Regions from separate parts of the Streptomyces sp. TM32 genome, predicted to be linked through region 1. Evidence: predicted binding sites of a transcription regulator. Region 1 holds the regulator's gene; the other holds the start of a gene.

Region 1 (3,719 bases):
TACGGGTGGCCGACGACCAGCGCATGGGCGCCGGTGACCTCGGCCGCGATCCGTGACTCCTTGGAGCCGGGAACGAGGTGGTCCACGAGCACGCCCAGCCGCGCGTCGGGGCCGGGGGAGAAGCCGCGGACGATCGCCGGGAGATCGTCGATGCCCTCCAGGTACTCCACGACGACGCCCTCGATGCGCAGATCGTCGCCCCACACCCGCTCGACCAGTTCGGCGTCGTGCCGGCCCTCCACATAAATGCGCCCGGCGCGCGCGACGCGGGCCCGTGCGCCGGGGACGGCGAGTGAGCCGGACGCCGTACGCGCCGGAGCGCTCGGCGCCGGGCGGCCCTGGGGGCGTACGAGGGTGACGACCTTGCCCTCCAGGAGGAAGCCGCGCGGGGTCATCGGAAAGACACGGTGCTTGCCGAAGCGGTCCTCCAGGGTGACCGTCGGGCCCTCGGCCGTCTTCTCGCAGCGGATCACCGCGCCGCAGAACCCCGTGGTCACCTCCTCGACGACCAGATCGGGGTCGGCCGGTACCTCGGGGGCCGGCCGCTGCTTCTTCCAGGGCGGGGTCAGGTCGGGGCTGTAGCGCTTGCTCTGCATGGGGCCTGTTCTGTTCGCAGGAGAGGGATGGGCAGCCGGGCAGACGGGCGGCCCGGCAGGGGTCAGGGGGCGGGGGCGACGCCGAAGCGGGCCGCCAGCGCGTCCCGTTGGGCGTGGACGAAGGCGGCGTCCACCACGGCGCCGTGGCCGGGGACGTAGTCCGCGTCCTCGCCGCCGAGGGCCAGCAGCCGGTCCAGCGCGCCGGGCCACTGCTGCGGCAGCGCGTCCGGGCCCGCCTGGGGCTCACCGGACTCCTCGACCAGATCGCCGCAGAAGACGATCTCGGGTGCGCCCTGCCGGCCCGGTACGAGGACCGCGAGATCGTGGGCGGTGTGCCCGGGGCCGACGTTGGCGAGCAGCACCTGACGGTCGCCGAGTTCGACGGTCAGCTGGCCGTGGACGTGGTGGTGCGGGGCGACCAGCAGGTCGGCGGCCTCCGCGGCGGCGTCCCGGTCGACGCCGTGCCGTACCGCGTCGTGCCGCAGCTCGTCCTTGCCGCGCCGCAGGAGGTCGCCGAGGCCGGCCGCGCCGAACACCTCGACGCCCGCGAAGGCGGCGGTGCCCAGCACATGATCGAAATGGGGGTGGGTCAGCGCGACATGCGTCACGTCGCGGCCCAGTACGCCGCGGATCGTCCGGCGCAGCTCCGCGCCGTCGCGAAGGGTCGCACCGGTGTCGACGATCATGACGCCGGTGGTCCCCGCGATCACCCCGATCGTCTCGTCCCACCTCGGCATCCGGCGCCTGGCGACACCGTCACCAAGCCGTTCCCAGCCGGCCTCTTCCCAAGCAGTGTGCATACCGAGACGCTAGCGCCCTCGCGATAGCGTTGCCCGGCAGATCGCCCGAACACGGTCATCGGGCGGGTGCTCCGCGCGGCCGCCCTTGCCGTGGCTGTGCTACTCGGCCGTACACTGGCTCAGGGCCTGGCACTCTGCCCGTGTGAGTGCCAGGAGGAACGAGACGCCGGGACGGCCGGACTGGAGGTGCGCGGAATGCTCAGTGAACGCAGGCTCGAAGTGCTGCGCGCCATCGTCCAGGACTATGTCGGGACGGAGGAGCCGGTCGGCTCCAAGGCACTCACCGAGCGCCACCAGCTGGGGGTCTCCCCGGCGACGATCCGCAACGACATGGCAGCCCTGGAGGACGAGGGGTTCATCGCCCAGCCGCACACCAGTGCCGGGCGGATCCCGACCGACAAGGGCTACCGGCTGTTCGTCGACAAGCTGGCCGGCGTCAAGCCGCTGTCCAGCCCGGAGCGGCGGGCGATCCAGAATTTCCTCGACGGCGCCGTCGACCTCGATGACGTGGTCGGCCGCACGGTCCGGCTGCTGGCGCAGCTGACCCGGCAGGTCGCGGTCGTCCAGTATCCCTCCCTGACCCGCTCCACGGTCCGGCACGTCGAGCTGCTGGCGCTGGCCCCGGCCCGCCTGATGCTCGTACTGATCACGGACACCGGGCGGGTCGAGCAGCGACTGATCGACTGCCAGGCGCCGTTCGGCGAGACGTCCCTGGCGGACCTGCGGGCACGGCTCAACAGCCGGGTCGTGGGCCGCAGGTTCGCGGATGTGCCGCAGTTGGTGCAGGATCTTCCGGAGTCCTTCGAGCAGGACGACCGCGGCACGGTCTCGACAGTGCTGTCGGTGTTGCTGGAGACTTTGGTGGAGGAGACCGAAGAGCGACTCGTGATCGGCGGTACCGCCAATCTCACGCGCTTCGGGCACGACTTTCCACTGACCATCCGGCCGGTGCTGGAGGCCCTTGAGGAGCATGTGGTGCTGCTCAAGCTGCTCGGGGAGGCCAAGGACTCGGGCATGACCGTACGTATCGGGCATGAGAATGCCCATGAAGGCCTGACGTCCACATCGGTCGTCGCGGTCGGCTACGGTTCGGGCGACGAGGCAGTCGCCAAACTCGGCGTGGTCGGACCGACCCGCATGGACTACCCCGGAACGATGGGAGCGGTACGCGCAGTGGCACGTTACGTCGGACAAATCCTCGCGGAGTCGTAAGTGGCCACGGATTACTACTCGGTCCTCGGCGTCGGCCGCGACGCCTCGCAGGACCAGATCAAGAAGGCCTTCCGTCGGCTGGCGCGCGAGCTGCACCCGGACGTGAATCCGGACCCCAAGACCCAAGAGCGGTTCAAGGAGATCAACGCCGCTTACGAGGTCCTGTCGGATCCGCAGAAGAAGCAGGTCTACGACCTCGGCGGCGACCCCCTCTCGCAGCAGGCCGGCGGCCAGGGCGCGGGCGGATTCGGCGCGGGCTTCGGCAACTTCTCCGACATCATGGACGCGTTCTTCGGCACCGCGTCGCAGCGCGGCCCGCGCTCGCGCACCCGCCGGGGTCAGGACGCCATGATCCGCCTCGATGTCGAGCTGAACGAAGCGGCCTTCGGCACGACCAAGGACATCCAGGTCGACACCGCCATCGTCTGTACGACGTGCACCGGCGAGGGCGCGGCGCCCGGCACCTCGGCGCAGACCTGCGACATGTGCCGCGGCCGCGGTGAGGTCTCGCAGGTCACCCGGTCCTTCCTCGGCCAGGTCATGACGTCCCGGCCGTGCCCGCAGTGCCAGGGCTTCGGCACGGTCGTACCGACGCCGTGCCCCGAGTGCGCCGGCGACGGACGGATCCGCTCCCGCCGCACCCTGACCGTCAAGATCCCCGCGGGTGTCGACAACGGCACCCGCATCCAGCTCGCGGGGGAGGGCGAGGTCGGCCCCGGCGGTGGCCCCGCCGGCGACCTCTACGTGGAGATCCACGAGCTGCCGCACGCGGTCTTCCAGCGGCGCGGCGACGATCTGCACTGCACGGTCACCATCCCGATGACGGCGGCGGCGCTGGGCACCAAGTGCCCGCTGGAGACGCTGGACGGGGTCGAGGAGATCGACGTCCGGCCCGGCACCCAGTCCGGCCAGTCCATCCCGCTGCACCAGCGCGGGGTGACGCATCTGCGCGGTGGCGGCCGCGGTGACCTCATCGTCCATGTCGAGGTGCAGACGCCGTCCAAGCTCGACCCCGAGCAGGAAGAGGTGCTCCGGCGGCTGGCCAAGCTCCGCGGTGAGGAGCGGCCCACGGGGCAGTTCCAGCCCGGACAGCAGGGGCTGTTCTCGCGCC
Region 2 (3,719 bases), on a different contig from region 1:
CCGTTCGAAGACCAGCACCAGCAGGCTGATCACCCAGATCGTGAAGATCGGCGCGAGCTGCCTCCCCGGGGGCAGCTGGACGCCCAGCACCCGCCGCCCGGCCAACGCCAGGGCGTCGCGGTTGACGGTGAGATAGCCCGCGAAGAACACCGAGATCATGATCTTCACGAACTCGCCGGGCTGCAGCGACAGCGGCCCGAGCAGGATCCAGCGCTTGGCGCCGTACATGTCCGCGCCGAAGAAGGCCGGCGCCATCAGTAACACCAGCGCGACCACCATCGTCAGATAGATGTAGCGCTGCAGAATGCGGTGGTCGCGCAGCACCAGCAGGATGCCGATGCACACGGCGACCCCGATCACCGTCCAGACCAGCTGGCCGCTCGCCGCCTCGGCGATCTTCAGCCGGGGCGTTTGCGCGTAGGTGACGTCCAGGCGGTGCAGCAGCACCAGGCCTATGCCGGTCAACAGCGTCGCCAGCGGCAGGATCAGCGGATCGGCGCGGGGTGCGAAGCGGCGCAGCACCAGATGCGGCACCAGCGCCACGAACAACATGCTGACGGCGAAGCCGGTCAGCCCGCTGGGCAGCCGGCCGGTCATCGACAGACCGGTGTAGGCGTAGCCGAAGTCCGCGATCAGGACGACGACGGCGAGCAGCCACGCCTCGGTCCGCCGGCGGTCCGGTGCCTGCGCGAGGGCGGCGAACGTCATGGTGCGTTCGGCATCGCTCTCCCGCTCCCTGGCAGCCCGGGGAACGCTGGTCAGTCCACGCACGCGAGTCCTCCGCCATCGGTCGTCGACGCCGCCGGCCGTCCGGGCGCGCGCCCGGTTCGTCGGTTCGGCAGCAAAGAGGTAGACGGGGCAGCCCGTGACGTGGTTGCGAGGGAAGGGAAGGTGTGTCCGATTTAGTAGAAACCGTCCGGAGGTCGTCCCGCAGACCTGCCCGGAAGCCTGCCTGGAAACCTGCCCGGATTCCGGCCCGGAGGGTCGTGGTTGGGGTCGGGGGGTGGCCCCGGGGCGCGCCGCCGTACGGCGGGTCAACCCAGGACGGTGGAACCCTCCCCCCGCCGCGCTGGCACTCCGCTTGACCGAGTGCTAACCGCGTCATAGTCTCGGCGTTGGCACTCTCCAGTGGGGAGTGCCAGACATACAGCGACGGGCAGGTCCGGCACCCGCGACGACGGATCCACCTGGTCGCCACCTCAGACAGTTAACCCCGTGAGATCTCCGAAGGGGGAGGTCGGATCGTGACGACCACCAGCTCCAAGGTTGCCATCAAGCCGCTTGAGGACCGCATTGTGGTCCAGCCGCTCGACGCCGAGCAGACCACGGCCTCGGGCCTGGTCATTCCGGACACCGCCAAGGAGAAGCCCCAGGAGGGCGTCGTCCTGGCCGTGGGCCCGGGCCGTGTCGAGGACGGCAAGCGCATCGAGCTCGACGTGAACGTCGGCGATGTCGTGCTCTACAGCAAGTACGGCGGCACCGAGGTGAAGTACAACAACGAGGACTACCTCGTGCTCTCGGCTCGCGACGTGCTCGCGATCGTCGAGAAGTAAGTCACCGGTTTTGCCGTGATCTGCGCCCCTGGTTCCCGCGTCTAAACAACCCGGGGCAGGGGCGCAGTTCGTTTGAGCGACAGCGGTCCCCACTGCGTGGCCGAGGATCGCAATGAGAGGACTTGAAGCAACCCATGGCGAAGATCCTGAAGTTCGACGAGGACGCCCGTCGCGCCCTTGAGCGCGGCGTCAACAAGCTTGCCGACACCGTCAAGGTGACGATCGGCCCCAAGGGCCGCAACGTCGTCATCGACAAGAAGTTCGGCGCCCCGACGATCACCAACGACGGTGTCACCATCGCCCGTGAGGTCGAGGTCGACGACCCGTACGAGAACCTTGGCGCCCAGCTCGTCAAGGAGGTGGCGACCAAGACCAACGACATCGCGGGTGACGGCACCACCACCGCCACCGTGCTGGCCCAGGCGCTGGTCCGCGAGGGCCTGCGCAACGTCGCCGCGGGTGCCTCCCCGGCCGCGCTCAAGAAGGGCATCGACGCCGCCGTCAAGGCCGTGTCCGACGAGCTCCTCGCGACCGCCCGCCCGATCGACGACAAGTCCGACATCGCCGCCGTGGCCGGCCTGTCCGCCCAGGACAAGCAGGTCGGCGAGCTGATCGCCGAGGCGATGGACAAGGTCGGCAAGGACGGTGTCATCACCGTCGAGGAGTCCAACACCTTCGGTCTGGAGCTCGACTTCACCGAGGGCATGGCCTTCGACAAGGGCTACCTCTCGCCCTACATGGTCACCGACCAGGAGCGTATGGAGGCCGTCCTCGAGGACCCGTACATCCTGATCCACCAGGGCAAGATCTCCTCGATCCAGGACCTGCTGCCGCTGCTGGAGAAGGTCATCCAGGCCGGTGCCTCCAAGCCGCTGCTGATCATCGCCGAGGACGTCGAGGGCGAGGCCCTGTCGACCCTGGTCGTGAACAAGATCCGTGGCACCTTCAACGCCGTGGCCGTCAAGGCCCCCGGCTTCGGTGACCGCCGCAAGGCCATGCTCGGCGACATCGCCACCCTCACCGGTGCGACCGTCATCGCCGAGGAGGTCGGCCTCAAGCTCGACCAGGCCGGTCTGGACGTGCTCGGCACCGCCCGCCGGGTGACCGTCACCAAGGACGACACCACCATCGTCGACGGTGGCGGCAAGGCCGACGACGTCACCGGACGCGTCGCCCAGATCAAGGCCGAGATCGAGACCACCGACTCGGACTGGGACCGCGAGAAGCTCCAGGAGCGCCTCGCCAAGCTCGCCGGTGGCGTCTGCGTCATCCGCGTGGGTGCGGCCACCGAGGTCGAGCTCAAGGAGAAGAAGCACCGTCTGGAGGACGCCATCTCCGCGACCCGCGCCGCGGTCGAGGAGGGCATCGTCTCCGGTGGTGGCTCCGCTCTGGTCCACGCCGCCAAGGTGCTGGAGGGCTCCCTCGGCAAGGAGGGCGACGAGGCCACCGGTGTCGCCGTCGTCCGCCGCGCCGTCGTCGAGCCGCTGCGCTGGATCGCGGAGAACGCGGGCCTGGAGGGCTACGTGATCACCGCCAAGGTCGCCGAGCAGGACAAGGGCCAGGGCTTCAACGCCGCCACCGGCGAGTACGGCGACCTGGTCAAGGCCGGCGTCATCGACCCGGTCAAGGTCACCCGCTCCGCCCTGGAGAACGCCGCGTCGATCGCCTCGCTGCTGCTGACGACCGAGACCCTGGTCGTCGAGAAGCCCGCCGAGGACGAGCCGGCCGAGGCCGGGCACGGCCACGGTCACGCGCACTGACGCACAGCCATCGCCGCACGGTCGGCGCAAAGGCCCCTGTCCCGCTCGTCAGCAGCGGGACAGGGGCCTTCGTGCGTGATCCTTGACGGCCCGGTCAGAACACCCCCAGTTGCCGCATCAGGCCCACGACGTCGTAGTGCCACCAGCCTTCCTGGATCTTTCCGTCGCGGAACCGGAAGGTCGTGGTCCCCGTCATGGTGTATTTCTTTCCGGTCGGCTGGACGCCCATGAATTCGCCCTGGTGCGTGCCGGTCCAGGTCCACCGTGTGACGACATCGTCGCCCTGGGCGATCTGGTCGTCGAGGCGGAAGGCGAAGTCGAAGGCACCGCGCCATCTGGTGACGTCACCGCGCATGACGTCGGACCCGGTAACGGTCTCCTCTTCCTTCATGACGTCGTGGTCCCG

What was found. Region 1 encodes HrcA, which represses chaperone genes, less so after heat shock. Its sites were predicted from a motif close to TTNGCACTCNGNNNNNCNGAGTGCNAA; they were not measured.
Region 2: the regulator HrcA is predicted to act here: its motif matches at 1,070-1,096, upstream of groES (co-chaperone GroES).

The regions. Positions count from the first base shown of each region.
Region 1 is NZ_SDIG01000082.1:18,625-22,343, forward strand. Features, by position in the region: gene EST92_RS18835 (DUF3097 domain-containing protein) at 1-596, opposite strand, end outside; gene EST92_RS18840 (MBL fold metallo-hydrolase) at 659-1,396, opposite strand; gene hrcA (heat-inducible transcriptional repressor HrcA) at 1,592-2,608, shown strand; gene dnaJ (molecular chaperone DnaJ) at 2,609-3,719, shown strand, end outside.
Region 2 is NZ_SDIG01000008.1:80,359-84,077, forward strand. Features, by position in the region: gene EST92_RS03780 (FtsW/RodA/SpoVE family cell cycle protein) at 1-708, opposite strand, end outside; gene groES (co-chaperone GroES) at 1,245-1,553, shown strand; gene groL (chaperonin GroEL) at 1,688-3,313, shown strand; gene EST92_RS03795 (ester cyclase) at 3,408-3,719, opposite strand, start outside.